DNA from 3 places in the Streptomyces synnematoformans genome. Region 3 is predicted to be linked to each of the others. Evidence: riboswitches for the same ligand, from Rfam matches in the RefSeq annotation. Region 3 holds a riboswitch; each other region holds the start of a gene.
The links. A riboswitch is a leader RNA that binds a small molecule or an ion and turns the genes downstream of it on or off. The one in region 3 is predicted to bind cyclic di-AMP.

Region 1 (4,384 bases), on a different contig from region 3:
GCCAGATCGAGGGCGCCGGGGCCGTCGAACCGGGCCGGGTCGCGGTCCGCCGCGGCGAGGACGACGAGGACCGGATCGCCCTCCGCGACGGCGGTCCCGCCGATCTCCAGCGCCTCGGTCGCGTACCGCCACGTGGCCATCTCCACGGGCCCGTCGAACCGCAGCAGCTCCTCCACGCCCGTCTCCAGCAGCCGGTGCTCGCCGCGCGCGAGGGCGCCCTGCAGCGCGGCCCGCTGCCCGGGGTGGCGCAACAGGGCGTGCGTGCCGTTGCCGATCAGGTTGATGGTCGTCTCGAAGCCCGCGAACAGCAGCACGAAGCACATCGCCACGACCTCCTCCTCGGTGAGCTGCTCACCGTGGTCGGAGGCGCGGATGAGGGCGGAGACCAGGTCGTCGCCGTCGCCCAGCCGCTTTTTGTGGATCAGCTGCGCGAGATAGCCGCGGATCTTCTTCACCGCGCGGGCGACGCCGCCGCGCGGCCCCGTGCCGTGGCGGATCATCATGCCCGCCCAGTCGCGCAGGTCGTCCTGGTCCTCGCGCGGGATGCCGAGCAGGTCGCAGATCGCGTAGATCGGCAGCGGGAACGCGAACTCGTGGATGAGGTCGGCGCTGCCGCGGCCGGCGAACCCGTCGATCAGGTGGTCCGTCAGCTCCTGCACCCGCGGGGCGAACGCGGCCACGCGCCGGGGCGTGAACGCCTTCGACACCAGGCGGCGCAGCCGCGTGTGGTCGGGCGGGTCGATGTTCAGCAGGTGGGTCATCAGCCCCGCGCTGCGCTCGCCCGGGATGCCGGTCTTGCTCTTCCCCCGGGCGCCGTCCGCGTGGTGCACCGGGTTCTTCGACAGCCGCGGGTCGGCGAGCGCCTGGCGGGCGTCGGCGTAGCGGGTAACGAGCCACGCCTCGACGCCGCTGGGCAGGGTCGTCCTGCGTACGGGCGCGTGCTCGCGCAGCCAGGCGTACGCGGGATAGGGGTCGGTGGCGAACTCCTGGCCGAACAGCTCGGGGACGGGCGCGTCGGGCACGCCCCGACCGTACCGGTGGGCGTCCGGCGGCCGGCCGGGGGCGTGGCATCGGGGTACGACCCGGTGCACTTCGGGCGTTCTTCATCGTTCTCTGCCGTTCTCCGTGATCTGCGCGTGACTATCAGGCGATCAACTTGTGATCGGGGGTACTTCGGTATTAAGTTCGGCCACTGGCTCGAACACTCAGGGAACGAAAGGCACTCGCATGCGCTCGGGTAACGGACGCCACCGACGTCCCCGCCAGGCCCCCGCGTTCGTCGTCGCCGCCGGCGCGACCGGGGCGGGCATCGCCCTGCCGCTGCTGGGCGCGAGCGGCGCGAGTGCCGCCGACGCCGGTACGTGGGACCGGGTCGCCGAGTGCGAGAGCGGCGGGCTGTGGAGCGCCGACGAGGGCAACGGGTACTACGGCGGCCTGCAGTTGACCATGGCCATGTGGCAGGAGTACGGCGGCGAGGAGTTCGCCTCGCAGCCCGACTTCGCCAGCCGGGCGCAGCAGATCACCGTCGCCGAGCGGATCCTCGCCGGCATGGGCGCGGACAAGGCGTGGCCGGAGTGCGCGGACGACGCCGGGCTGGCGGCCGACCGCGACCGGCCGGAGGTCGACCCCGGCGCCGACCTGCCGCTGCCGCCCACGCTCGCCCCCGACCCCGGGGCCACCGACGGCGCGGACGGCTCCCAGGACGCGGACCAGGACGACGACGAGGACCGGCGTGCGGACCGCGACGCCGACGGCGGCGACGCCCGCGGCGGCGAGGAGCGCACCGGGAGCGGCGGCAAGCACCGCGGCGCCCAGGACCCCGGCGAGCGCGACGGGGCGGCCGGCGAGGACTCCGAGCGCGCCGACGGCTCCGGCCGGCACCGCGCCCCGGACGCCTCCGCGAGCCCCGCGCCCACCCCGTCCGACGACCTGCCCTCGCACGACGCCCCCGAGCCCCCGCGCGAGGCCGTCGAGACCCCGGGCGCCTCCGGGGCGCCCGACGCGACGGAGGTGCCCGACCCGGGCCGGGAGTGGATCGCCCAGATCCCGGGCGACTCGGACGGCGACGGTGACCGCGGGTCCGGCAAGTCCGGCGGGTCCGGTGAGTCCGGCGGCGATGCCGGGGCGGGCGACGGCAATTATACCGTCCGACCGGGTGACACCCTCTCGGATATCGCCACGGAGCATTCGCTGGAGGGCGGCTGGTCCGAGTTGTACGACGGCAACAGGAAGTCGCTCGGCACCGACCCCGACACCATCCAGCCTGGTCAGGAACTCGAATTGCGCGGTAACTGACCGGCGGCGGGTAAAGTACGCACGGATTAGTCATATTTGACGTAATCGGCTGACCGGGCTAGCTGACGGACGGAAAACCGGGCGCGGCACTTTCCAAGGTCTTTGAATCGCACACCCCTATGTGCTTACCGTCACATCGCTCGCCAACGCGAGCCCCGGTGATCGCCTCACGCCGAATCCTGTCGGCGTTCACCCGGGCCACCTGTGCATGAAGCACCGCTGACAGGAGCGGGGGACCCACGGTAAGCGCCGCTCCGGTCCAACGAGAAGGCGGACCGGACGGCTTGGGGTCAAGCCGCACGCTCGACGTACGGCCGGGCACTCACAGCCCGCACCCGACAGCTCACCTCGCAGGCGTCGGTGAGAAAAGAGCATCATGCTTCTTCCTGCCGGAACGGGTAAGCACCGCCGCCCCGCCGCACAGGCACGCCTTGGCACCCAGTCCCGAATGGCCGTACTCGTGGGCGCCACCGGAACCGCCATCGGGCTGCCGGTACTGGGCGCGCAGAACGCGTCCGCGGCCCCGATCGATACGTGGGAACGGGTGGCCGCCTGCGAGTCCGGAGGAAACTGGGCGACGAATACCGGGAACGGCTATTTCGGCGGCGTCCAGTTCTCCCAGTCGAGCTGGGAGGCCGCCGGCGGCCGCGGCTACGCCCCGCGCGCCGACCTGGCGACGAAGGAGCAGCAGATCGCCGTCGCCGAGCGGCTGCTGGCCATGCAGGGCCCGGGCGCGTGGCCCAACTGCGGCCCGCGGGCGGGCCTGGCCGCCGGCACCCCGACGACCGGGCAGATCGTCCCGCCCGCCCCGGAGGAAGCCCCGCAGGAGGCGCCGCAGGACACCGGGGCCCGCGGCGCCGGCGAGGAGACGCAGCCGGAGTCCCGCACCGTCTTCCGCGGCTTCTACTACGAGGTCCGCGAGGGCGACACGCTCGACGACATCGCCCGCCGCCACGGCGTGGACAGCTGGCAGCAGCTGTACGAGGAGAACAAGTCGGTCGTCGGCGCGGACCCGGACCTGATCCGCCCGGGCCAGAAGCTGAAGGTGAGCTAGCCCGCGGTCGTCCCGGCCCGTCCGGTGCGCGGGCCGGGACGACCGCGCCGTACGGCACCCGCCCCCGGCGGCGCCGGTCCGGGCACGTGACGTACCGCATACCGGCCACCGCATACCGTCTCGTACCGCGGAATGCGGCCGGGTGCGGACCGGGGCGGGCACCCGGGGCGGCTAGGCTCAGGGCGGAACCCGTAGCGAATCGCTCCGAAGGAGACACCGTGCCGTCGATCGACGTCGTCGTAGCCCGCGAGATTCTCGACTCCCGCGGCAACCCCACGGTCGAGGTCGAGGTCGGCCTCGACGACGGCAGCACCGGCCGTGCTGCCGTCCCGTCCGGCGCCTCCACCGGCGCCTTCGAGGCCGTGGAGCTGAGGGACGGTGACAAAGGCCGCTACGGCGGGAAGGGCGTGGAGAAGGCCGTGCTCGCCGTCATCGAGCAGATCGGCCCCGAGCTGGTCGGCTACGACGCCACCGAGCAGCGGCTCATCGACCAGGCGATGTTCGACCTCGACGCCACCCCCGACAAGTCGTCCCTCGGCGCCAACGCCATCCTCGGGGTCTCGCTCGCCGTCGCGCACGCCGCCTCCGAGGCCTCCGACCTGCCGCTCTTCCGCTACCTCGGCGGCCCCAACGCGCACGTGCTGCCCGTGCCGATGATGAACATCCTCAACGGCGGCAGCCACGCCGACTCCAACGTCGACATCCAGGAGTTCATGATCGCGCCCATCGGCGCCGAGTCGTTCTCCGAGGCCGTGCGCTGCGGCGCGGAGGTCTACCAGCAGCTCAAGGCCGTCCTCAAGGAGCGCGGCCTGTCCACCGGCCTCGGCGACGAGGGCGGCTTCGCGCCGAACCTCGACTCCAACCGGGCCGCGCTGGACCTGATCATCGAGGCGATCCAGAAGGCCGGCTACACCGCGGGCCAGGACGTCGCCCTCGCGCTCGACGTCGCCGCCTCGGAGTTCTACAAGGACGGCGTGTACGTCTTCGAGGGCAAGGAGCGCTCCGCCGCCGAGATGACCGAGTACTACGAGCAGC
Region 2 (4,384 bases), on a different contig from region 3:
CCCGGGCCGGTCCATGTTCACGGTCGACGGCGCCGAGCACCGGCGGCTGCGCGCCAAGACGGCGCAGGCCATCACGCCGCGGCGGCTCGACGCGCTGCGGCCGGTGGTCGAGCGGGTGACGGCCGAACTGCTGGACGCGCTGGAGTCCGCGGCCGCCGCCGGCGACGGGGTCGTCGACCTCAAGGAGGTCTTCGCGCAGCCGCTGCCGATGCGGGTGGTGTGCGCGCTGATGGGCGTCGCCGAGTCGGAGATACCGCGGCAGATGCGGCTGTGGAAGGCGTTCTTCTCCATGCTCACCCCGCAGGACGAGCGGCTCGCGGTGATGGCGGAGCTCGACCGCGTGTTCACGGACATGGTGCGGCAGAAGACCGCGGCGCCCGCCGACGACCTGACGAGCGCGCTGATCCTCGCCGACGAGGGCGGCGAGCCGCTGACCGAGGAAGAGGTCGTCGGCAACCTGAAGTCGATGATCGCGGCCGGGCACGAGACCACGATCACGCTCCTGCTCACCACCGTGCGCGGGCTGCTGACGCACCCCGGGCAGCTCGATCTGGTCCGGGCGGGCACGGTGACGTGGGAGACCGCGATCGAGGAGGCGCTGCGCCACGACCCGCCGGTGACCCACCTGCTGATGCGGTTCGCCACCGAGGACATCGAGATCGCCGGCACGGTGATCGAGAAGGGCGAGGGCGTCGTCATCTCGTACCGCGCGATCGGCCGGGACGCCGGGCACCACGGGGCGGACGCGGACGCCTTCGACGTGGCGCGGCCGACGCCGATCCGGCACATGACGTTCGGGCACGGGCCGCACATCTGCCCGGGCGCGGCGCTGTCGCGGCTGGAGGCGGCGGTGGCGCTGCCGGCGCTCTTCGCGCGGTTCCCGGGGCTGCGGGCGGCGGTGCCGGCGGGGGAGATCCGGAACCTGCCGGTGCTGACGCAGAACGACCTGGAGTCCTTCCCGGTACGGCTCGCCTGACGCCGGGCGCGGGTGCGCCGGGCGCGGGGGCGGGTGCCACGGGGCTGCCGGCGCGCCCGACGCCGCCGGCCCGCCCGTACGCGACCCCTGCACCGGCCCCTGCGCACACCGCCCCCTCCCCCCTCCCCCTGTCCGTAACCCGCCTGGCCCCGCCCGGTCGCCGTCCCGCCCGGGACGGGGAAACCTGGGGGACGACGGCAGGGGCCCGCATGTCGGCCGCACGGGAGGACAGCGCAGGACGGGCATCGCGCAGGAGAGGGCAGGTGCGGCCGGTGCGGGAGGACGGCGGGCAGGGCGCGGGGCCGGGGCGCGGCCGGCACCGACCGGGGCGCGGTCCGTACGACGACAGCCGCGTCTACCGCGTCGGCAGCCGCGCGCTGGAGCCCGGCGACCGGTCCCGGGGCACCGACGTGGCCAGCACCGGCGAGCGGCGCGTCGGGTGGGCGCTGCGGTGGCTGCCGGCGGCGCTGATCATCACCGGTGCGGTGTTCTACTGGGTCACGCCGGAGGGCCTGACCTCGTCGCCGTTCTTCGAGTCCGCGCCGCTGGTCGCCGCCGGGCTGCTGTCGCTGCGCGCGACGGTGATCACCGCCGTGGCCGCGGTCGTCGTCGACGTCCTGCTGGAGATCGCCAACGGCACCGCGGAGTACTCCGAGTCCATCATCGAGATGATCTCGCAGTCGGTGATCGGCGCGCTGGCGATCGGCATGAACGTCCTCATCCAGCGCAACTACCGCCGGCTGACCTCCGCCCGGCACGTCGCCGTCGCCGCGCAGCGCGCCGTGCTGCCGAACCCGCCGGACGGCTTCGGCGGCGGCCTGCTGCGGGTCGCCGCCCGCTACCAGGCCGCCGACGCCGACGCCCGGATCGGCGGCGACCTCTACGCCGTGCAGGAGAGCCCGTACGGCGTGCGCTGCATCGTCGGCGACGTACGCGGCAAGGGGCTGGAGGCGGTGGAGTCCGTGGCGGTCGTCGTCGGCGCCTTCCGGGAGGCGGCCGAGCAGGAGGCACGGCTCGCCGGGGTGGCGCGGCGGCTGGAACGGGCGCTGCAGCGTGAGGAGACGGGGCGCAGCGGGCTGGACCGGGTGGAGGGGTTCACGACCGCGGTGCTGGCGGAGGTCGACCGCGACGGCGGCACGCTGCGGCTGCTCAACCGCGGCCACCCGGCGCCCCTGCTGCTGGGGTCGGACGGCGGGGCGCGGCTGCTGCAGCCGCACGAGCACGCGCTGCCGCTGGGCATGGGCGACCTGGGGACGTGGCCGGACGAGCTGCTGGAGGTGACGTTCCCGCCGGGCGCGTCGCTCGTGCTCTACACGGACGGCGTGACGGAGGCGCGGAACGCCGCGGGCGTGTTCTACGACCCGCTGGAGCGGATGGCGGGCCGTGTCTTCGACGGTCCCCACGAGCTGCTGGACACCCTCCTGGACGACGTGACGCGGTACACGGGCGGGCGCGTCGCGGACGACATGGCGCTGTTCGCCCTGTCCCGTTCCCGCTCCCGTTTTCTTCCCGTTCCGGCTCACGCTCCGTAATGGAACAGCCTCCCTCCGCATAACAACTGATACACGATCAGCTAACGACAGGACCTCACCCCGTGTGGCCGACGCGGCAACTTGTCCGTTTCAGCAGCCACATGCCCCGTATCGTCCGCGGCAAAGAACAACTGAATAACGGGAACGGCTTGGAATCGAACGCCGTCGTCCGCTAGCGTGCGGTAACGCAGCGCGGTCGTCACTGCCGCCGCAAGAGGCGGCTCCGTGCGCCGTCGCCGAATCCCGCACGTGCAACAACTGCAGCAACTGCAACACCTAGGGAACCGGGGAACCACCACCTTGGGGTGAATCGGGCCAATCTCCGCAGGAGGCGGGCCCGTAGGAGACCTTCCTGCTCCGAACCCGTCAGCTAACCCGGTAGGCGAGAAGGAAGGAAAGGAGTACGCCTTCGTGGCGTCCTACAGGTCTGGGCCCGGCTACGGCCATGGCTATGACGATTACGGCTACGGCGGTAATGACGGCTATGACCGTTATGCGTCCGACGGTACCGCCCCCGAGGGGTATGCGCCCGCCCCTTACGCCGCCGAAGAGCCGGCCGACGAAGGCATCCCGGAAGTCCTCCCCGAGGACGACCTTCCCTCCCGCGGCCGCCGGCGTCTCCCCAAGCAGCGCGGCGGCAGCATGGCGCGCAGCGGCGCCGTGCTCGGCGTCGGCGTCTTCGCCGCCGTCGGCGCGGGCAGCATGGCCACGGCGCAGGAGAAGCCCGCGGTCGCGATATCCATGCCCGACCAGGTCGACGCCGTCGCGAGCGGGATAGGCGCCCAGCTCCCGGACGCGGAGAGCCTGCCGGGCGTCGGCGAGCTGATGCCCGCCGAGGACGAGCCCGCCGTTGACGACACCGTCGTCACCACCGCCCCGCTCACCCAGGTCAGCTACGCCTCCGACACCGGCTCGGACAGCGCGACCCCGGCCGCCGACTCCGGCGAGGCCCTGCGGGCGCGCATCCTGGAGCAGGCCGACCAGCAGCAGGCGGAGGCCGACGCCTCGGCCCGCGCCGCCGCCGAGGCCGAGGCCGCCAAGCAGGCGGCCGAGGAGGCCGCCGACGCGAAGGCGGCGGAAGAGGAGCGCCAGCGCCGTCTGGAGGAGGAGCGCCGCCGCAAGGCCGAGGAGGAGGCCCGCCGCAAGGCGGAGGCCGAGCGCCTCGCCAAGCTCGCCGCCAGCTACGTCGCCCCGCTCAGCGGCTACACCCTCACCTCCACGTTCGGCGAGTCCGGCGCCATGTGGGCCGCGGGCCACACCGGGCAGGACTTCGCCGCCTCCACCGGCACCCCGGTCAAGGCCGTGCACGGCGGCACGATCACCGAGGCCGGCTGGGCCGGCTCGTACGGCTACCGCATCGTCCTCACGCTCGAAGACGGCACCGAGATCTGGTACTGCCACCTGTCCTCCATCATCCAGTCCTCCGGCGAGGTCACGACCGCCGACGTCATCGGGCGCGTGGGCGCCACCGGCAACGTCACCGGTCCGCACCTGCACCTGGAGGTACGACCCGGCGGCGGGGACGCGATAGACCCCCTCGCCTGGCTGCGCAACAACGGCGCACCGGTCTGACGGCGGCGGACCCCGCCCGGCCGCCCCGTGGCCGGAACGGGAACCCGCCCGCTGGACGGACCGCAAGCCCCCATAAGCCCCTTTCCCACGTCTCCGGCGTGTCCGTACGCACCTTCCCCCCGTGGCGTCCGGGCGCGCGCCGAGACCGCCGGCGGCCCTGGTGGCCGACCCCCCGACACCAGGGCCGTCGGCCTTTTCACCCCCGGCCCGCCCCCCGGCGCCCGGCCGGCCGCCCCGCCGGGCTCGACACGTGGCCGATGCTGCCCGGGACCGACAGCAGCGCCTCGTACCAGGCCGTGGCCAT
Region 3 (4,384 bases):
CCAAGGGCATGGTCGACGCCCGGCAGAAGCGCGGCACGTTCATCCGGCCGCGCTCCGACTGGAACCTCCTCGACACCGACGTGCTGCGCTGGCGCTTCGAGTCCGCCGGACGGCAGCAGGGCGACGGCGCCGCCGCGCGGGCGGCCTCCCCGCTGCTGGGGGACCTGGACAAGGTGCGCGGCATCGTCGAGCCGGCGGCGGTGCGGCTGGCGGCCGTGCGGCGCACCACCGCGGACCTGGCCGCGCTGGACGGGGCGCTCGCGGCCATGGCCGAGGCGCGGGACGGGACGGCGGCCTCCGCGGCGGGCGTCGCGGCGGCCCTCGCCTTCCACCGCGCCCTGCTGGCCGCCTCGCACAACGAGCTGCTGGCGCGCATGGACCTGGTCATCGCGACGGGCCTGGCCGCCCGCGACCAGCTCGTGCACGGCCCCGGGCACCGCCCCGGGGATCCGGTGCCGAGCCATCGCGCGGTGCTGGACGCGGTCCGGGCCGGGGACCCGGACGCGGCCGAGGCGGCGATGCGCGGGCTGCTGGCGCAGGCGGCGCACGACCTGGCCGAGCTGAGCGCGGCCCCGGTCCCGGCGCGGGGCCCGGCGCAGGACGGGCCGGCGGTCGGGGCGTAGCCGGCGCACAGCCGCGCCCCGCCGCGCGGACGCATCCGCACGACGGGGCGGCGACGGACTCCCGCGGGTCAGGCCCCGGGCGTCAGTACCAGTTGTTGGCCTGCCAGAACTCCCAGGCGCCGCACGGGCTGCCGTAGCGCTCGTTCATGTAGTCCAGGCCCCATTCGAGCTGGGTCACCGGGTTGGTCCGCCAGTCGGAGCCGGCCGAGGCCATCTTGTCGCCCGGCAGCGCCTGCATCAGGCCGTACGCACCGGAGGAGGGGTTGGTCGCGGTGTGGTCCCAGCCGCTCTCCCGCTCCACGATGTTGCTGAAGCAGGTGAACTGGTCCGCCGGCACGATCTCCCGGGCCGCGGCCTGGATTCCGGACGTGGTGGTCGGCACGCTCGCCTGGGACGCCTCCGTGGCGCCGCCGGAACCGCCGGAACTCCCGGCGGACGAGGAGCCGTTCGGGTCGATCGACCGGTCGACCCCGCCGCCCTGGGTGTCGATGCGCAGCTCGGTGCCGACCTTCAGCGCGGCCGGGTTGCCGCCGATGGCCTTCTCGTTGTCGACGTACACGCGCTGCCAGCCGCCGGGCACGTCGTACTTCGCGGCGATCTTGGACAGCGTCTCGCCGGCGCCGACGGTGTGCTCGACGTAGCGCTGCTGCTTCTTCTCGGTCTTGGCGGCGGTCTGGTCGGCCTCGGCGGGCTTGCTCTCGGCCTTCCCTTCGAGGTCCAGCTCCTGGCCCGGGAGGATCAGGTGCGGGTTGTCGCCGACGGCCGCCTTGTTGGCCTCGTAGAGCCGCTGCCAGTCGGCCCCGAATCCGTTGTCCTCGGCGATTTCCGAGAGGGTGTCGCCCTTCTCGACCGTGTAGGCGTGCGCGGCGGTCGCCGCGGCGCCGCCGATGGCGGGCAGGGCTATGCCCACTCCCGCGGCGGCGGCGTAGCGGCGGGAGGAGCGCGTCTTGGGCGCGCGCCGGGTGCCGGTTCCGGCCATGGTGGCTCGCTCTTTCTCCGACGCCTGCGAAGTGAGCTGTCGGGTTCGGGCTGGAGTTGCCCGGCCGCGTCGTGCTGTGCGGCTTCACCCCGAGTCGGGGAGCCCGGTGCGGTTGCCACCGTGGCTCCGGCCGACGGAGAAGTGGTTCCCCCGCTCCTGCCCGAACGGCTGTGGGGACGACGGTTCCGGGCTCCGACGGGCAGGATTCGGCGTACCGGAGCGCGGTGCTCGCGTCTGCGAACGACTCGGACACTAGGAGATCGAACGGCAGATCACAAGAGGATCACGAGGATCCACGCGTGGTCTGACGCTCCGTGGCGGCGCGCGCACGCGTGGGGCGGCTGGTGCGGGTGTGACGTTCGGCACCTTCGCCGCGGCGCAGTTCCGCCAGCAGCGGCGGCCCCGCCGGTACGACGAGACCGTGCACGCCGCGGTCCGCGGCGCCGGCCAGCGCGTCCCGCCAGGCCGCCGGTCCGGCCGGTGCCGCCACCGGAGTCCAGCGCCCGGCGCCCGGCTCCTCGTACCCCGGCCCGGCCGGCGCCAGCCGGCGGAACGCGGGCACCGTGGGGGCCACGGCGACGAGTTCCGCGCACCGCCGCGAGTCCGCGTCGAGCGCGAGCCGGCGCTCGCTCAGCAGCACGACGGTGGCCAGCGCCCGGGCCAGCCACGCGGCCTGCGGGACGCTGTCGGGCAGGGCGACGACGAGCTTCGCCCGGTTCGTGGCGCCGGCCAGCGCGGCGGCGAGCGCCAGCACGTCGTGCGCCGGGTCGGGACCGCCGTCCAGCCACAGCGCGTCGGCGCCCGCGGCGTCGTACGCCGCGCACTCCGCCAGCCAGCCGCCGGGCTCCTCCGGCATCCTGGGAAGCAGCACACCGACGCGTACCGCCGGGTCGGCGCCGGCCGCGGCCGCGCCCGCGGACGAGGGTGGTGATGCGCTCATCGTGGCCTCCCCGAGTGGCGGATGAGGGCTATCGGGGGCATACCGTACGCCGTTGCGTCGCGGAAGGCAGCGGTTCGTGCACCCACAGTTCATGATTTTTGGAATTCCACCGGCGCCGCCCCGGTGCGGAGCCGCGCGGCCCGCCCGCGAACGCCGAGGGAGGGGACACCCCGCGGGTGTCCCCTCCCTCTCTGTTCCCGGCCGGTGGCCCCCGTCAGCGCCTGCGGGCCACACCCCCGTTTGCCGGGTCGTACGGGATCACTCCGGGCTCCGGGAGAGCAGGAAGTCGGCTTCGCCGGCCTTGGCGCCCTCGATGAACGCGTCCATCTCGCCGGGCGTGTAGATCAGGGCGGGGCCCTGCGGGTCGGCCGAGTGCCGCACCGCTATCCGGCCGTCGTGCAGCCGCATGGTTTCGACGCAGTTGCCGCCGTTGCCGCCGCTCCACGGCTTGCGCCAGCCCTCGGCACCGAGATCGGCGGCCGGCATACCGTTGTAGATGCGTTCCATTCACAGCTCCTTGCGGAAGTCCCGGAGGATCTCCTTCGTGCGTTTTGCCGTCGCCGCCTGGGCCGCCATGTGGTCCAGCGCGGCGAGGTGTGAGGCCACCTCGTGCCGGCCGTCGAGGTAGACGGCGCCGGTGAGGTACTCGGTGTAGATCATGTCCGGCAGCTCCGGAAGGGCGAACCGGAAGAGGACGAAGGGGCTGTACGTGCCCGGGTGGTGCCCGGTGCGGAACTCCGCCATCTGGAGCGTGACGTTCGGCAGCGAGGCGACGTCGAGGAGCCGGTCGACCTGATCGCGCATCACCCGGCCGTCGCCCACCGGGCGGCGCAGCACGGTCTCGTCCACGATCACCCAGAACCGGGGCGCCTTCTCGCGGGTCAGCAGCTCCTGGCGCTCCATCCGCAGCGCGACGTGCCGCTCGATCTCCGCGGGCCCCACCCGGCCGAGGGAGCCGACCCGGAGGACGTGCCGCGCGTAGTCCTCGGTCTGCATCAGCCCGGGCACGAAGTGCGGTTCGTACGACCTGATGAGCGACGCCGCGCCCTCCAGGCTCACGTACATGCTGAACCAGTCGGGCAGGATGTCGTGGAAGCGCTGCCACCAGCCGGGCTGGTTGGCCTCCTCGGTGAGCGCGACGAAGGAGTCGACCTCCTCCTGGTCGATGCCGTACGTCTGCAGCAGCAGCTGCACGTACGGAACCTTCAGCGCGACCTCGGCGGTCTCCATCCGGCGGACCGTGGCCGGGGCGACGCGCAGGATCCGCGCGGCCTCCTCGCGCTTCAGCCCGGCGCGCTCGCGCAGCTCCTGCAGCCGCTTGCCGAGGACGACCTGCCCCACGGTCGGCGCGGACCGCGGTTCGCTCACGCCATACCTCCCTGTCGGAATGCCTCCAGCAGTGTGCCACGCCCCGCGCTCGGCGGACACAGTGCAACGGCAACTCTGAAAAATTCAGAGTGGGGGTTGCCAAGTGGTCGCGGCGGGACCATAGTTTGGGACGTGAGCCAGTCCACACAGCTGCCTCGTTCGGGGGTCGTGACGCAGGTCCCCAGCTTGCCGGGGGACCGTCCGGGAACGGATGCGGCGCGGTGCGGTTTCGAGGTGCCCGGCCGGGCGGACGCGGTTGCGGACGCACGCCGGCTGGCCCGGGAACAACTGGACCGCTGGGGGGTGGAGGGCGAGGTGGGCGACAGTGCCGCCCTCGTCCTCACGGAACTGGTGACCAACGCACTGCTGCATACGGGGAGTCGGCGCATAGGGTGCGAGCTGCACTGCAGCGCCGACAGCCTGCGGCTGGCCGTCACCGACCAGGGTGCCGAGCCGGGAAGCCTGCGGGTGCAG

Region 1: another riboswitch for cyclic di-AMP. It lies ahead of ABD317_RS19430 (LysM peptidoglycan-binding domain-containing protein); the one in region 3 lies ahead of ABD317_RS22865 (aggregation-promoting factor C-terminal-like domain-containing protein).
Region 2: another riboswitch for cyclic di-AMP. It lies ahead of ABD317_RS18535 (M23 family metallopeptidase); the one in region 3 lies ahead of ABD317_RS22865 (aggregation-promoting factor C-terminal-like domain-containing protein).

Annotation. Positions count from the first base shown of each region.
Region 1 covers NZ_BAAAPF010000129.1:13,474-17,857, reverse strand. The annotation lists gene ABD317_RS19440 (cytochrome P450 family protein) at 1-1,022, opposite strand, end outside; gene ABD317_RS19435 (transglycosylase family protein) at 1,228-2,295, shown strand; cyclic di-AMP (ydaO/yuaA leader) riboswitch at 2,503-2,667, shown strand; gene ABD317_RS19430 (LysM peptidoglycan-binding domain-containing protein) at 2,744-3,349, shown strand; gene eno (phosphopyruvate hydratase) at 3,568-4,384, shown strand, end outside.
Region 2 covers NZ_BAAAPF010000119.1:11,677-16,060, reverse strand. The annotation lists gene ABD317_RS18545 (cytochrome P450 family protein) at 1-976, shown strand, start outside; gene ABD317_RS18540 (SpoIIE family protein phosphatase) at 1,240-2,508, shown strand; cyclic di-AMP (ydaO/yuaA leader) riboswitch at 2,758-2,908, shown strand; gene ABD317_RS18535 (M23 family metallopeptidase) at 2,920-4,080, shown strand; gene ABD317_RS18530 (SGNH/GDSL hydrolase family protein) at 4,277-4,384, opposite strand, start outside.
Region 3 covers NZ_BAAAPF010000171.1:10,270-14,653, reverse strand. The annotation lists gene ABD317_RS22870 (FadR/GntR family transcriptional regulator) at 1-623, shown strand, start outside; gene ABD317_RS22865 (aggregation-promoting factor C-terminal-like domain-containing protein) at 706-1,602, opposite strand; cyclic di-AMP (ydaO/yuaA leader) riboswitch at 1,609-1,782, opposite strand; gene ABD317_RS22860 (hypothetical protein) at 1,886-2,542, opposite strand; gene ABD317_RS22855 (DUF397 domain-containing protein) at 2,801-3,049, opposite strand; gene ABD317_RS22850 (helix-turn-helix domain-containing protein) at 3,050-3,910, opposite strand; gene ABD317_RS22845 (ATP-binding protein) at 4,145-4,384, shown strand, end outside.